2 regions of the Vibrio rhizosphaerae genome follow, and region 2 is predicted to be linked to the other one. Evidence: predicted binding sites of a transcription regulator. Region 2 holds the regulator's gene; the other holds the start of a gene.
What was found. The regulator CRP, encoded in region 2, controls carbon source genes, mostly activating them, when cyclic AMP is high. The targets are predictions, from matches to a motif close to TGTGANNNNNNTCACA.
Positions count from the first base shown of each region.

Region 1: the regulator CRP is predicted to act here: its motif matches at 5,871-5,886, upstream of cdd (cytidine deaminase).

Region 1 covers NZ_AP024903.1:2,012,938-2,021,274, reverse strand. The annotation lists gene pheT (phenylalanine--tRNA ligase subunit beta) at 1-1,946, shown strand, start outside; gene ihfA (integration host factor subunit alpha) at 2,365-2,664, shown strand; gene OCV37_RS08590 (thiopurine S-methyltransferase) at 2,802-3,446, shown strand; gene purT (formate-dependent phosphoribosylglycinamide formyltransferase) at 3,554-4,729, opposite strand; gene cdd (cytidine deaminase) at 4,873-5,760, opposite strand; gene OCV37_RS08575 (CidB/LrgB family autolysis modulator) at 5,908-6,597, opposite strand; gene OCV37_RS08570 (CidA/LrgA family protein) at 6,610-6,975, opposite strand; gene sbcB (exodeoxyribonuclease I) at 7,071-8,337, opposite strand, start outside.
Region 2 covers NZ_AP024903.1:355,777-364,113, reverse strand. The annotation lists gene kefG (glutathione-regulated potassium-efflux system ancillary protein KefG) at 1-263, opposite strand, end outside; gene OCV37_RS01570 (ABC transporter ATP-binding protein) at 537-2,459, shown strand; gene OCV37_RS01565 (TIGR02444 family protein) at 2,456-2,938, shown strand; gene OCV37_RS01560 (hydrolase) at 2,989-3,966, shown strand; gene OCV37_RS01555 (YheU family protein) at 4,169-4,381, shown strand; gene OCV37_RS01550 (phosphoribulokinase) at 4,499-5,368, shown strand; gene crp (cAMP-activated global transcriptional regulator CRP) at 5,639-6,271, shown strand; gene OCV37_RS01540 (DUF1338 domain-containing protein) at 6,345-7,139, opposite strand; gene astA (arginine N-succinyltransferase) at 7,204-8,226, opposite strand; gene OCV37_RS01530 (aspartate aminotransferase family protein) at 8,332-8,337, opposite strand, start outside.

The DNA of each region.
Region 1 (8,337 bases), 1.7 Mb from region 2:
GTACATTCCTTCAATTAGATGATGTCACGATCGATGTCGATTTAACATCCAATCGTGCTGACTGTTTTAGTTTACGCGGTTTAGCGCGTGAAGTCGGTGCTTTGAACCGTATGGACGTTGTGACACCAGATTTTAACGGGATCGCGCCTTCGATTGATGCTCAGATTGCCATTGATGTGAAAGCGCCCAATGCCTGTCCTCGCTATTTGGGCCGCATTGTAAAAAATGTCAATCTTCAGGCAAAAACACCATTATGGATGCAGGAGAAGCTGCGTCGCAGTGGATTACGTTCGATCGATCCGGTTGTTGATGTCACCAATTATGTCATGTTAGAGCAAGGCCAACCGATGCATGCATTCGATTTAGCCAAGATCAACGGTGGCATTGTGGTACGGATGGCAGAGCAGGATGAAAAACTGACACTGTTAGATGGCGCAGAAGTCTCATTGAACAGTGATACATTGGTGATTGCTGATCAGCACAAAGCGCTGGCAATTGCCGGTGTATTCGGTGGGGCAGAGTCCGGCGTTAACGCGCAGACTCAGGATATCTTGCTGGAATGTGCCTTTTTCACGCCGGATAGTATTCGTGGCCGGGCAAGAAGTTACGGTTTGCATACCGATTCTTCAATGCGCTACGAACGGGGTGTTGATTATGCATTGCAAACCAATGCGATGGAACGGGCGACTGCGCTATTGTTAAGTATTTGTGGTGGAGAAGCGGCACCGATTGTCGTTGCTGAATCAGCATCGCATCTGCCACAACCGAATCAAGTAACGCTGCGTCGTGAAAAGCTTGACCGTTTGCTCGGCCATGTTATCTCTGATGAAGACGTGGTCGAAATCCTGACTCGTTTGGGGATGGATGTGACATCCGTTGACGATGGGTGGCGTGCGGTTGCACCGACATGGCGTTTCGACATCGCGATTGAACAGGATCTGATTGAAGAAGTTGGCCGTTTGTACGGTTATGACAATATCCCGCTTCAGGCACCTCAGGCAGCGTTAACGATGAATCTGCATAAAGAAGCGGATTTGCCATTGAAGCGTGTGCGGGATCTGTTGGTTGATCGGGGATATTATGAGGCGATTACTTATAGTTTCGTCGAGCCTGAGCAGCAAAAACTGATTGTGCCTGATGTTGAACCACTGGTACTGCCGAATCCGATCTCAGCTGATATGTCGGCGATGCGCTTAGGACTGATTCAGGGGCTGTTAAATACAGTCGCTCATAATCAAAAACGTCAGCAACCGCGTGTCCGTTTATTTGAACAAGGGCTACGGTTTATTCCTGATCAAAGCGCGGAGCAGGGCATCCGTCAAGAAACAATGCTTGCCGGTGTTATTTCTGGTACGCAAGCTGAAGAGCATTGGAACTTAGAGAGTCGGACGGTTGATTTCTTCGATGCTAAAGGCGATGTGGAAGCGATTCTTGAGCTGACATCGAATCCCGGCGCTTATTCATTTGCGGCAACACGTCATCCGGCTTTGCATCCGGGACAAGCGGCTGCAATCTATTACGAAGGTCGGCAAATCGGTGTGATTGGTACCGTTCATCCGGAAGTTGAGCGCAAGTTCGGCTTAAATGGCAGAACCATTGTATTTGAGATTGAATGGGCCGGACTCAGCCAACGTGTGATTCCAGAAATCGCCTCCGTCTCAAAATTCCCAGCAAACCGGCGTGACATTGCTTTAGTCGTTGATCAAACCGTGACTTCTGGTGAAGTGGTGGCTGCTTGTGCGAATGCTGGCGGGCAACTGCTGAAAGAGGCAAAACTCTTTGATGTCTATGTTGGTAAAGGTGTTGAAGATGGTAAGAAGAGTCTTGCAATTGCGTTAACCTTGCAATCAGCAGAACGGACGCTTGAAGAAGCTGAGATTGCTGCTGTCGTTAGCGAAATTGTTGCTGCGGCTGCAGAGCAATACGGTGCGGTTCTCCGCGATTAATCTCTGTGCTCTCTTCTGTATAAACAGAAACAGGCTGGTGAATATATGACACCAGCCTGTTTTTTTATGGGGAAGTAAAATTATTCAGCAGCGATGAGTTCACATATTTGAACTTTTGATATGAAGTTGACACTATTTTGATAATAATCAACTGGTTATATTGTAGGGTGTCCATAGAATACGCTAATTTTTCTCGATTGATTCATCAATTTTTGCTGATTTAAATGTGACATACTCCCACAATAGTCACGAATAGCATATTTCTTTTGCGAGCGATTTAATAAAAAAGTTGGCGTAAATCAGAAGGTTGGCATACACTATTTACAATAAAGCCGATATGTTGTTGATTGGCTGAGTAAAAATGCTTTGGTGCTGTCACATCGACAGTAAGGTTCAATATAGCTTTGAGGGAAGTTTTATGGCGCTCACAAAGGCCGATTTGGCTGAAAACCTGTTTGAAAAGCTTGAGTTTAGTAAACGGGATGCCAAGGAAACGGTTGAAGCATTTTTTGAGGAAATCCGTAAAGCTCTGGAAAATGGCGAACAGGTTAAACTGTCTGGTTTTGGCAATTTTGACCTGAGAGACAAGAATGAGCGTCCGGGACGGAATCCGAAAACCGGTGAGGATATTCCGATTACCGCAAGACGAGTAGTGACATTCCGTCCGGGACAAAAATTGAAAGCTCGTGTCGAAAATATCGATCCGAATGAGAGATAGAATACGCTGAAAGTGTGGTGTTGATGCCGCTTTCATGAACGTGAGTTATTTTTCGATCTCTAGTTTTTTGCCACTGATAAACAGGGCTGTTTCAGCACTGATCAGTGGCTGTTGTTTTTATATTAGAGAAGCACTTCATGGATAAAGAGTTTTGGCATAGAAAGTGGGCTTCTAATCGCATTGGTTTTCACATGACAGATGTGAATCCGCTGCTGTTAGAGTACTGGTCTGCATTGTCGCCACAAAGAGAAGAGCATGTTTTTGTTCCTTTATGCGGAAAAAGCGAAGATCTCGTTTGGTTAGCATCCAAACATGAAAAAGTCATGGGTGTTGAACTCAGTGAGATCGCGGTAAGATCGTTTTTTTCTGAACACTTTTATACCCCGTTAGTGACGCAGATCGATTCATATCATCAGTGCTATGAGTTTGATGAGTTGCAACTCTATCAGGGAGATGTGTTTACCGCACCACTTGAGCCTGTTGAGCTGATTTATGATCGGGCGGCATTGGTTTCGATGATGCCATCTCAGAGAGAGGCATATGTACAACGGCTACGTGAACTGTTAAAGCCCAGTGGGCGGATGCTTTTGATTACGGTTGATTATGTACAGGCAGAATTAGCCGGACCGCCGTTTAGTGTTGATCATCACCAGATTCAACAATTGTTTCAGGGGATGAAAACAACATTGCTTTGCCGTAAAGAAGCCGATCCGGAACATCCGAAGATTGCACAACAAAAGTTGAGCCGATTTGCTGATGAAGTGTGGTTGATCGAAGCTTAGGTATTGTATCTGACAGAAAAGGGCAGGCCGGTACGTGTTTACGTTCCGGCCTGTTTTCGTTCCTGCGAACCGTTTATACAGATGAAGTTATCTTCGACTGGCAGGCGTTAATAATGCAGAACGATATGATTCGCGCATGCCAATGCAGCTTCTTTCGCCTGTTGGGGATTTTCACCTGTCGCGAGCGTGACTCCGAGCCTTCTTCTGCCATCAATATTTGGTTTTGCGAACAGACGGACTTGAGTATTCGGAATCAGAAGTGCTTTCTCCAGTCCGTCGAAACGAACATCATCTGATGTCCCTTGACCGAGCAATGCGACCGAAGCGGCTGGTTGATAAGACACAATCTGTTGGATTGGCAGTCCGGTAAATGCACGTACATGCAAGGCAAATTCAGATAAATTCTGCGAGATTAAAGTGACTAATCCCGTATCGTGAGGGCGAGGGGAGACTTCGTTAAAAATAACCTGATCTCCTTTGATGAATAATTCCACACCGAAGATACCGTAGCCCCCGAGCGCTGTGACAATCTTTTCCGCAACGGTTTGTGCATTTTTCCGGGCATTCTCAGACATCGCTTGGGGCTGCCAGGATTCACGATAATCGCCATCTTCCTGTCGATGGCCGATGGGGGCACAGAAATGAACACCATCTACAGCGCTGACGGTAAGTTGGGTGATTTCATAGTCAAAGTCAATGAAGCCTTCTACAATCACTCTCCCGGCACCGCAGCGACCGCCTTCTTGTGCGTAATGCCAAGCTTTATCGATATCTTGCTCTGTTTTGAGAACACTTTGTCCTTTCCCGGAAGAGCTCATGACGGGCTTGACTACACAGGGAATGCCGATCTCAGTCACCGCATTTTTGAAGTCATCATAGTGATCGGCAAAACGGTAAGGTGATGTCTGGAGCGATAATGTTTCAGCGGCGAGACGACGAATGCCCTCACGGTTCATTGTCAGCTGAGTTGCTTTAGCCGACGGGACGATATGAACGCCTTCATTTTCTAATTCAACCAGAGTTGCCGTGGCAATCGCTTCGACTTCAGGGACGACGTAGTCTGGTTTTTCGAGTTCAATCACTTGGCGTAGCGCGTCACCATCCAACATGTTGAAGACATGACAACGATGTGCAACTTGCATGGCAGGCGCATTGGCATATCGATCACAAGCAATGACTTCCAGCCCCAGCCGCTGGCATTCGATTGCGACTTCTTTACCTAACTCTCCGGAGCCCAGTAACAGAACTCGTGTTGCACTTTTACTTGTCGCTGTCCCTAACATTCTCTGATCACCTCTTCACATTTTGAAAACTGCGGCAATCATACTGAAAAAAACCCAAAAAGCAAACGTTTGCTTTTTGGGTTTTTCTATACTTGAATCTTATTTTTATTTTATTGATCAGATGCTTATCTGTTTTAAAGTCACTATACCTGAATATATACCAGTTGACTTTGTGGGGCGATTTTTTCCAGAACTGATCGGGTGATGTCTAAGTGAGTGATCGTCCCATTTTCAGTTTCGGCAAGAACCACACGCTGAATATCACGAAATGAATCGCCATGCATTCTGAGTTGTATCAGTGCCACTTGCAGTGGAGGGAGGCTCGGATTAAAAGCGGCATTTTCTGCATATGCGCCCAGATAAATTTGTTGATTGGAGAGTTCAATGGCGACGCCACTGAGCGCTTTACTATAAGGTGCGTAACTTTGATTCAATGCGTTGAGTGCTGTCTGTTGTAGTGAATCAGAAAAATCAGCACGGATGTGATGTGTTTGTTGATCCATTAAGCGAACTTTCATCCCCATTGTGACAGGGCCAAAAGATTCCGGCAGATAGTCGAGTAATTTTTTAGTGGCTTGGCCGGGGAGAGTGACTTGTAATGCTTCGACACCGGCCAGCTCATTCATAAACTGACGGCAATGGCCACATGGCGGCGTGTCGACAATGATGTCACTGAGTTTGTTTTCACCACGCATCCATGCATGGGCAATGGCCGCCTGTTCCGCATGGATCGTTTGTCCGAGTGATACCCCGGAAAACTCGATATTCGCGCCCAAATACAGCGCACCGGATTTACCCCGGACGATTGCACCCACTTGAAAGTCTGAAACCGGCGTATAAGCATAAGTAGCAGCCAGTGGAAGCAGATGCTGAGCAAGGGTTACGGCATCAAGCCCGCTGACATGAATCAAATGCTCAACCTGTTGTGCGTTGAAGGTGGCCGAGAATTTCGGATCGACGATCATCTCTTCGAGCGGTCTGGCCAGTGTTTCAGGTAATCGGCTGAGAACAGTGAGTCGGTCTTGGGTCATGTGTTCATCTCTTTCATCACATCAGGCATTTTATACTAACGCAGTTTGGTGAATTTGTTGTGACCAAAGTATTGTTTTTATGATTGCTATAATTCTTATTTCATTTATTTTGTGACTAAAGTCATATTTAAGGCCGGCGATAACTCACTAGATCGTCAACAGTGGACTCAACCATAGCACCAATGCGTAAGCCAGTGGCGCCAGTACAGACGTGATAATGCCACAGAGTACAAGTGCAAGTGAACTAAATGCAGCATCACGGGGATCATTCTCAACACAGCTCGCCGTACCCAGAGCGTGAGAGATACTTCCCATGGTTAGCCCTTTCGCGATGGGATGAGTGATATGGAGCAAACGGTAGAACGGATAAGCGAAAATTGCCCCAAATAACCCGACAATCAGTACCAGAATCGCTGCAATGGATGGCTCACCACCGAGGTTACTGGTAATTTCCATAGCGATTGGTGTGGTGACCGATTTGGCCAGTAATGCTGCGATGAGTGGTGTGTCGGCATGAAATAAAACTGCAATCAATGCCGTAGTCAGCATCGACATAATACTCCCAAAGAGACAGGCAAACAGGATAATGCGCCATTTGGCCCGAATTTGCGGCAATTGCTCATAGAGTGGGTAGGCAAGGGCGACAACCGCAGGTTGGAGTAAAAAATTCACCCACTGATTGTCTGCTGCATAAGTTTCATAAGGCACATTAAAATAGAGCAGAATAGCGATAATTATCGCGACACAAATAAGTAGTGGGTTGGCTAAAGGGGTTCGACATTTTTGACATAACCAGCGAACGGCAAAGAAAATAACAATGGTAATCAAAAGCCACATGCGTGATATTCCTCAGTGATGTTCTTTTTTCAGCATACGATCGAGTAATAAACCCATACAGATCAACACAATGACGGTTCCACCGATGGCGCTGGCAAATATTGGCAGCGCATTCTCAATCAGGGTATCGAAATGGGTCATCAAGCCAACACTAATCGGTACAAAGAGAAAAACCATATAGCGGATGAACAGAGAGGCTCCGGGTTTTACCCATGAGACGGGTAACAGACCGCTGGCCAGTGCGATAAATAGAATCAGCATCCCCAGTACGCTCCCCGGAATCGAAAGATGCAGCCAAACCTGAATGAGTGTGCCAAGCCATAGGGAGGCCATAATCGCTCCCAAAGAAACCACCAATTTGAGTAGTGAGATAATCATGTTGAGTTCCGAAATCGAGTGATGATTGATTTTTGACTGATGCATGTCATCGCCATGAGCGGAAGACTTGCATCAGCAGAGATTCAGCAGTGTCGCTATGATGTCAGGTTCAGCACATAATGGTAGATTGATTTCAGGATCTGCATTTTATGTGGATCCTGCTCATGTTCGTGCGCCAGATTTTCCAGACGAAGAATATAATCATCCAGATACTGGGAAAAATAATCCTGACAGTGGGACTGCCATTGTTGTTGTTCATGCAGGGTAAGGGTTTCAGGCCAGTTTCTGGCTCGGTAGCGAAACAACAAGGGTTTGATCCGAGCGTCTTGGAAAGAGATTGATAAATCCGGTAAAGCTTCGGGTGATGTTTGCCGGATAATTTCCATCGCAGCTTTGTCAGCCGGATTGAAAAAGTCATGGTATAACATCGTATCGACATCCGTATCTGTCGGATATTCTTTCTCTTCACCAAATACTTGTACCAGTTTCTCTCTGATATCCTGAGATTGCTTGATGAGAGACAAATGATGTAAACATTTGTCTCTGTCGATGCCGATTGTCTGGGCATTTTCTGCTGTCAACGTCTTCGCGGGAGCGAGGATCGGGCATTTATTGAGATGAACCAATTTTACCGGAATCGGTAACTCATCTTCTTGTAAATCATCACGTTTTGTGTAGAGCCGTTGCCGAATTTCGTCAGCATTGAGATCAAACAGTGGCTGAGGATCTTTCGCCAAGTCGACCATAATCACGGCATTTTTGTTCTGCGGATGCCAAGCCAGCGGCACAACCCAGCTGGTATATTGGCAGTGGCTGCCGAGCATACCGGAAACGTGCATCAATGGCGTCATACTGACAATATCGATCAGTGCATTCAGTTTACGCTTATGGCGCATTGAGTAGAAATAATCGAAGAGTTTCGGCTGGGCATTTTTGATCACTTTTGCCAACTCAATGGTGGCATAGACATCGGCCATCGCATCATGGGCATTGGTATGTTCAATCCCATTGGCAACGGAAAGATGTTCGAGTTTAAAGCTGGTATTACCGTCTTCGTTTTCTGGCCATACAACCCCTTCGGGACGTAATGCATGACAGGCGCGCGCGACGTCGAGCAGATCCCAACGCGAATTGCCGTTTTGCCAGCTCCATGCATAAGGATCAATGAAATTGCGATAACAGGTGTAGCGTGTCACTTCATCGTCAAAGCGGATGTTGTTATAACCCAGACAGGTGGTATGGGGATGAGACAGTTCCTGATGAATCCGCTGAATAAACTCGGGCTCTGACAAACCTTTGGCACTGGCTTGTTGAGGTGTAATACCGGTGATGAGTGCCGCTTCCGGTGCCGGCAGATAATCG
Region 2 (8,337 bases):
TCTTTGAGCAATGCAGGACAAGAGTACATATAAAGAGGATGTTGAAAAACGATGACATCATGCGTCATCAACAAATTTTGTTCTGCATCGACATCAATAAAAAAATCAGGGTACTTGGCATAAAGATCATGGATGGTGACATTTTCAAGCGATTTGATCGCGTCAATCAAGATCTGATTCACAATGGAACTCTGAGGCTCCGGATGAGCAAAGATCACCAACACTTTGGGACATTCGGCGGTATGCAAAACCGTATCTGACATAACTCTCTTCACTCCGCTATCTATTTATCTGAATCATAACGCATTGTAGTCACCCCGTAGCAACATTCCGCGAAATTTCTGTCATAATTATTTTGATCTTCGGACGATATCTATTCAAATCGTAGTCAACACAAACGGAACCGACTGGCAAATTAGTCTGCTAAACCAGCGGACACATCCGAATAACCAACCGCCACACGCGGCTAATCATCGACATTTGTCATCAATCCACCTACTATTTCGGGCAGTTTGTTTTCAACCTGATACATTTTTATGATTACTTTTTCTGATATTCAGTTATTGCGTGGCGGAAAGCCGCTTCTAGAACAAGCCTCAGCGACCATTCATCCGGGCGATAAAGTGGGTCTGGTCGGAAAAAACGGCTGTGGGAAATCAACCCTCTTTGCATTACTCAAAGATGAGCTCAGTGTTGATGCCGGCGCTTTCAATATGCCAGCGCAATGGGAGCTAGCCTGGGTCGCACAAGAAACACCGGCACTTGAGCGGAGCGCAATTGAATACGTGATTGATGGGGATCGTGAATATCGTTTACTGGAAAAACAGTTACTACAGGCGGAACAACGCGAAGAAGGCACTCGGGTCGCAGAACTGCACGGTCACATTGAAACTATCGGCGGTTACAGTATTCGCGCCCGGGCATCTGAATTACTCGACGGACTTGGATTCAGTCAAGAGCAGATGCAATGGCATCTGACCCAATTTTCCGGTGGCTGGCGGATGCGCCTGAATCTGGCTCAGGCTCTATTATGCCGCTCTGACCTATTGCTGCTCGATGAGCCAACCAACCACTTGGATTTAGACGCGGTTATGTGGCTGGAACGTTGGTTACAAAGTTATCCGGGCACATTGATTCTCATTTCACATGACCGGGATTTCCTTGACCCGATTGTCGGTAAAATTATTCATATCGAGAATCAACAACTCAACGAATACACCGGTAACTATTCGTCATTTGAGAATCAGAGAGCGGAGAAACTGGTGTTGCAGCAGGCGATGTATCAGAAACAGCAAAAGCAAATTTCGCATATGCAAAGCTATATCGATCGCTTCCGCTACAAAGCGTCTAAAGCCCGACAAGCCCAGAGTCGGATTAAAGCGCTGGAACGGATGGAAAAAGTGCTGCCCGCGCAGTTAGATAATCCATTTAGCTTTGAATTCAGAGAACCGGCAGCCCTGCCGAACCCGATTCTGATGATGGATGAAGTCGCTGCCGGATATGATAACGTCGCGATTCTCAAACAAATCAAATTGAACCTGGTCCCCGGTAGCCGCATTGGTTTACTGGGTCGTAATGGTGCCGGTAAATCAACACTCATTAAATTACTTTCCGGTGATCTCCAACCTCAAAGTGGTCATCTCACCTATTCTCAAGGTGTCAAAATCGGCTATTTTGCTCAGCATCAGTTGGAAACACTTCATCCTGAAGAGACACCGTTACAACACTTAATGCAAATCGCCCCCAATCATACGGAACAGCAGTTAAGAGATTATCTCGGTAGTTTTGGCTTTCAAGGCGATAAAGCCCTCGAAAAAGTCGCCCCGTTCTCCGGTGGCGAAAAAGCCCGACTGGTGCTGGCGCTGATTGTCTGGCAAAAACCAAACTTACTATTACTGGACGAACCGACCAACCACCTTGACCTCGATATGCGTCAGGCACTCACACTCGCTTTGCAGACTTACGAGGGGGCAATGGTGATTGTCAGTCACGACCGTTATCTGCTTCGGGCAACCACCGATGACTTCTATCTGGTTCATGATGCAAAAGTCGCAGCATTCGATGGTGACCTGAATGATTACTATCGCTGGCTCACGGATCAACAAAAACAGGCCAAACAAGATAAGAAAGAGCAGACGCCAACGAAAGACAGCCCGTTCAGCGCAGCGGCGAAAAAAGAACAAAAACGGAAAGAAGCAGAGCTGCGTCAGCAAACCGCACCAATTCGCAAGAAACTGACACAATTAGAGCAACAAATCGATAAATTACAGGCAACACTCAGCGATGCAGAGCAACAATTAGGCGATTCTTCTCTGTATGAGGCAGAGAATAAAGCTAAACTTACTCAGGTGCTGGCACTTCAGGCTCAAAGTAAATCTGACCTTGAAGAACTGGAGTCCCAATGGATGGAGCACCAAGAGCACCTAGAACAGATGGAACAGGAGTTCAACATTTTATGATTCAGACACCGATTTCCCTGACACTGGAGCGGCTATGGCAATTCAGTTTGCAATATTACAGTGTCCGGGAAGTCAAAGAAGCCTGTCTCAGCCTCCAAAACAACTACCACGGTAATGTCAATTTACTTTTGCTGCTGAAATGGCTTGATGAACAGCAGCTCAGTATCGGACAACAAGACTGGCATCGTGTCATGACCTGTATCAGCACAACCGAAGGACTGCTGAATAGTTATCGAGAGTTACGCAGAAAACTCAAAGTTCATCTGCCAGACACACTCTATCGTGAATCACTCCAATTTGAACTGCAACTCGAGAAGCAACAACAGTCCGATTTGGTGGATTGTATTAATCAACTCCAGTTGCAGCCCGGCGACTCACAATTAATGACCCAGCGCTACTGCCATGCGCTGACAGCCGACCATCTTGCCAAAATTTTTGCGAAACCAGCATCATTTTCAACCACACCGACTAAGAGATAAGGAAAACCAGCGCGGTGAAAAGCCCCATACAACCGATGAACAAAGCCACAATCATGCCGTTTCAACCAGCGTCAGGCGCTGCAGCGCCACACATTCAGACCTTGTTGCCCAGATGGGTCCGGCGCCATCCTTTATTTACACCACACAAGGAGACTCTGACAACGCCAGATGATGATGTGTTGACGCTGGCCTGGAGTGAAGACCCAAATCACCCCAGTGCGCAAACAAAGCCTTTGTTTATTCTTTTTCATGGTCTGGAGGGAAGCTTTCACAGTCCTTATGCCAATGGACTGATGCATGCTTTTGCGCAACAAGGCTGGTTAAGCGTCATGATGCATTTCCGCGGATGTGATGGTCAACCAAACCGGCGAGCCCGTGCTTATCATTCTGGCGAAACCAGCGATCCACGCCATTTTCTGATGCATATTCAGCAACGTTTCCCGTCAAATTATAAGATGGTGACTGGTGTCTCACTCGGCGGCAATATGCTGGCGAATTATCTGGCTGAGTTTGCTGATGAGCCTCTTGTTGACAGTGCGACTATTATCTCCGCACCATTTGATTTAAGTGATAGTTCGCACCGGATTAATCGCGGCTTCTCACGCCTCTATCAGACATATCTGCTTCGTTCGCTCAAGCAAAATGCTTATCGTAAATTCGAGACACTGCGACAAGCGATTCCCCTCTCACAGCAGTCAATCAGGCAATTACAAACATTGCAGCAATTCGATGATTTGATCACCGCGCCCCTGCACGGATTTGCAAACGCACAGGACTACTATCAACGCTGTTCGGCGATCTCAAAACTGGGGCAAATTCGTCTGCCAACACTGATTTTACACGCACAAGACGATCCCTTTATGACCGAAGCCGTCATTCCGACAGCACCGCTGCCTCAGGTCATCGATTATCAGCTCATGCCCCATGGCGGACATGTCGGCTTTCTGAGTGGCACCCTTGCCAAACCACGCTTCTGGCTGGAAGAAGCGCTGCCCCACTACTATCGGGCACAGTCACCCAAGCCTTAAATTCAATCCCCCGTCTCTTCGCCAACGACGCCCGAGCACACTGAGCAACCTGATCAGTGTTCTTGGGCTTTGCCTAAGTCACGTCGCAAACATTATTCGATATTTGCGTGTAAAATCATGATTATTGCGCAACATCATGCAAAATCCGTTAAGATACACGCTATTCATTCATCCCAGAGTGATCGTATAAAAGGTCATCATTATGATTATTCCTTGGCAAACGCTCGAACCAGACACACTCAATAACCTGATCCGAGAGTTTATTCTCCGGGAAGGAACTGACTACGGTGAGCATGAAATCTCGCTTGAAGAGAAAGTCGCTCAGGTCAAACAACAAATTCAGTCCGGAGAAGCCGTTATTGTTTATTCCGAACTTCACGAATCTGTTGATATTCAACAAAACAGATATCGTTAATTCATGAATTGTCCGGTGACAGCACCAATTTCCGTGATATAGTGAAATCGATTTCTCGATAACACTTTCGAGAAATTGATTGAGTGAACGACAAGGAATGATAAGACAAGGTATGTCATGTCAGCAAAACATCCGATTATCGCAGTAACCGGCTCATCAGGAGCCGGAACGACAACGACTTCTGAGGCTTTTCGCAAAATGTTTAACATGATGCGGATTAAGCCGGCTTGGGTTGAAGGGGACAGTTTCCACCGCTTCACCAGACCGGAAATGGATGTCGAAATCCGTAAAGCCAGAGAACAGGGCCGCCATATCAGCTATTTCGGCCCCCAAGCAAATGATTTTCCGGCTTTAGAGGAGTTTTTCCGGGAATATGGCCGTACCGGCACGGGAAAAATTCGCCGTTACCTGCATACATTTGATGAAGCGGTTCCCTATAATCAGATGCCGGGAACATTTACGCCTTGGCAAGATCTCCCCAATGATACCAATGTCCTCTTTTATGAAGGACTTCACGGCGGAGTTGTTGACGGTGAAACCAATGTGTCCCAACATGTTGATTTTCTCATTGGCATGGTGCCGATCGTCAATCTGGAGTGGATTCAAAAATATGTCCGGGATACCCGGGATCGAGGCCATTCCAGAGAAGCAGTAATGGATTCGATCGTTCGCTCCATGGATGATTACTTAAATTACATTACGCCCCAATTTTCCCGGACACACATTAACTTTCAGCGAGTTCCGACCGTCGATACATCGAATCCGCTGAGTGCAAAAGGGATTCCGAGTCTGGATGAAAGTTTTGTCGTCATCCGCTTACTAGGCATCAAAAAAGTTGATTTCCCTTATCTATTGGCAATGATTGATGGCTCTTTTATGTCATGTCATAACACAATTGTTGTTCCTGGCGGAAAAATGAGCTTTGCGATGGAGTTGATTGTCCGTCCGATTCTCCAGCAGTTGATCGAGACGGGAAAAATTGGCTAGACACGAATTGGGCTCTTTAGTTCCTATACCGTGATAATGCGCACGTTTTTGCGTACTAAATCACGGTCATGACACGATTAAAGTCAAGAAATTGTGTAAGAAAAAGGATACTATTTGATACCGAAACAGAAGACAACTTGCAGGCTTTCTCAAGTGCTTTTATGCTAAGTATTCAGTTCCGAGACATGTGTAGTTTAAACGTGTTCAGTTCAAAAGCTTTGCGAAAACATGGAAAGCAGCAAGCATACCCTGCAGAGGAAGAGAGATATTATGGTTCTAGGTAAACCTCAAACCGATCCAACATTAGAGTGGTTTCTTTCACATTGTCACATACATAAATACCCTTCAAAGAGTACGCTGATTCATGCAGGCGAAAAAGCGGAAACGCTTTACTACATCGTGAAGGGATCTGTTGCTGTTCTGATCAAGGATGAAGAAGGAAAAGAAATGATCCTTTCTTATCTCAATCAGGGTGACTTCATCGGTGAACTTGGTTTATTCGAAGAAGGTCAAGAACGGACAGCTTGGGTCAGAGCGAAATCTCCCTGCGAAGTTGCAGAAATTTCCTTCAAAAAATTCCGTCAGTTAATTCAGGTCAACCCAGATATTCTGATGCGTCTGGCAGGACAAATGGCAAGCCGCCTGCAAGTCACTAGCCAAAAAGTTGGTGATCTGGCGTTTCTGGATGTGACTGGTCGTATTGCACAGACGCTGTTAAATCTGGCAAAACAACCCGATGCAATGACGCATCCAGACGGTATGCAAATCAAAATTACTCGTCAGGAGATCGGCCAGATCGTCGGCTGTTCTCGTGAAACCGTTGGCCGCATCTTGAAAATGCTCGAAGAGCAGAACCTTATTTCAGCCCACGGGAAAACCATTGTTGTTTACGGTACAAGATAATTTTTATGCTTGCGCCGACAAAAGAGCCATCCTTGTGATGGCTCTTTTATTTACGACAATAACGCATGACATATCACTGCGCGTTGGTACTCTCAAAGATCTTATCCGCTGAAGCTTCGACAAACCCGGGATATAAGATGCCATTTGCCATCGGATACCGTTTGGCGAATTCATAAAAACCACCGGGAACTAACAACTCGGCTTCATCGAATTCAACCACAACCCGGTCCGCCATAGTCGATGACTGTTCCAGAAATAACTCGGGCGAGCCCTTCACTTCGCCTCCGGATGAATTGATCACAAATCCCTGTTGGTGTAGATAAGCATTCACCTCCGCAACCTGATGAAAACGAGCCAGTTGATTGACGCTCACCGTAAAATGGTTGGCGCCATAACCATGTGCTGCCACCCAAGCGGCGTATTCACTTTCCTCCGCCAACAGATAATACTGCTCGAGTGAAATCGGCCATAAACGCCCACCATAAAGAAAATCAGCATCAGCAACCATTTCGGCTCGGACATGAGAAACCAGACTTCTCACGATCTTTTGCAACGATTCGGAGCAGCGTTCAACTTCTAACTCACTGATGAAGACTTTCGGTAACTGAGAGTCCGGATGTTCAAAGTGCTGCGCCGCTAATTTCTTTTGCTCAAATTGATAGTGCCCTTTCGACACATACCCCAGTCGTACAAAAGGCGCAGCTATCACCTCAAGGTTTATGGGTGACACATTAAATGTTCGTAACGCAATATGATCATTATTCAGCGGCTTCTTATCCTGAAGTAGTTGGTGAATCCGCTGTGCTGATGGGCAAAGTCTGGTTGTATAATCTTGCCATAAGGCGGCAAACAGTGAGTTCGGCGTCATAGCGCCTCCTTCTTTATCAATTATCTTGGGCTATCATCACGTCCTTGTTTCCTGATTCAACGGATTAACGAATCATCAGAAAACGGACCCGATCACCAGACTGAATCAACAGAGCCTGAGCAACTTCAGGCGTGATGATCACAGTCTCAGATTCCGGATGAAAATCGACCTCGGCAATCGTCGCCCGGAAAAATTCAAATGAAGTATTACTGAGTATGACTTTTTGTTGGCTCTGATGTTGCGCCACTTTCACCGTTGCAGAGACAGAATGCCTCACCGATTCAATATGGCGTAAATCACATTCAACCGTCGGGCCCGCATCAAAAATATCGACATAATTACGACAGGTGAAACCTTCCTCTTCCAACAATTTTAAAGCCGGTTTGGTCTTGTCGTGCACCTGCCCTATCACGGCTTGAGCTTCAGGGCTGAGCAGGTTGATATAAATCGGTAATTTGGGCATCAGTTCAGCGATAAAGCCTTTATGGCCCGAGCCGGTCAAATAATCAGCCAAAGAAAAATCGATCGAAAAAAAATGTTCCTGCAACCATTGCCAGAACGGAGAATTCCCCTGCTCATCAGACACCCCTCTCATTTCAGCAATAATTGTCTGAGCAAAGCGTTCCCGGTGTTCCGCCAGCATCAGAAAGCGGCATTTTGACATCAAGCGTCCGTTAAGACCGGCGCGAAATTCAGGCAAAAGAAATAGAGTACAGAGTTCAGAACACCCGGTATAGTTATTCCCCAGTGTCAGTAATTTCACGATTTTGTTGACGCCCAAACGTCGGGAAGAATGAAGAATGGTACTGATATGATAAGAGTAAGACGGGGTATCCCAGCCGACGTAAGCTTCAATTGCGGTCGTACCAGCAATCCGACCACTGTCACTATCGACCCCAACCATCAGATAACTTTCATCAGTCGGTGACTGAATGTCCGACTTTGCAAAACTTGCTTCTGAATGTTCAATGCGATGAGACAACAACGCTTCATTGACAGGTAATGAGGTAAAACCATAACCCGATTCTATCGCACAATGGTAGAGCGCATTATAGTCAGTCATTGTTATGGGACGAACCACAAGCATGGATACCTCTCCCTGAAAACCTGAGTTCGAAATGAAACCAGTCTGACTATAAGCATAGCTCAGGATCATGACGAACCTGAGCTAAAGTTAAAACTAAGTTTTAAACTAAGT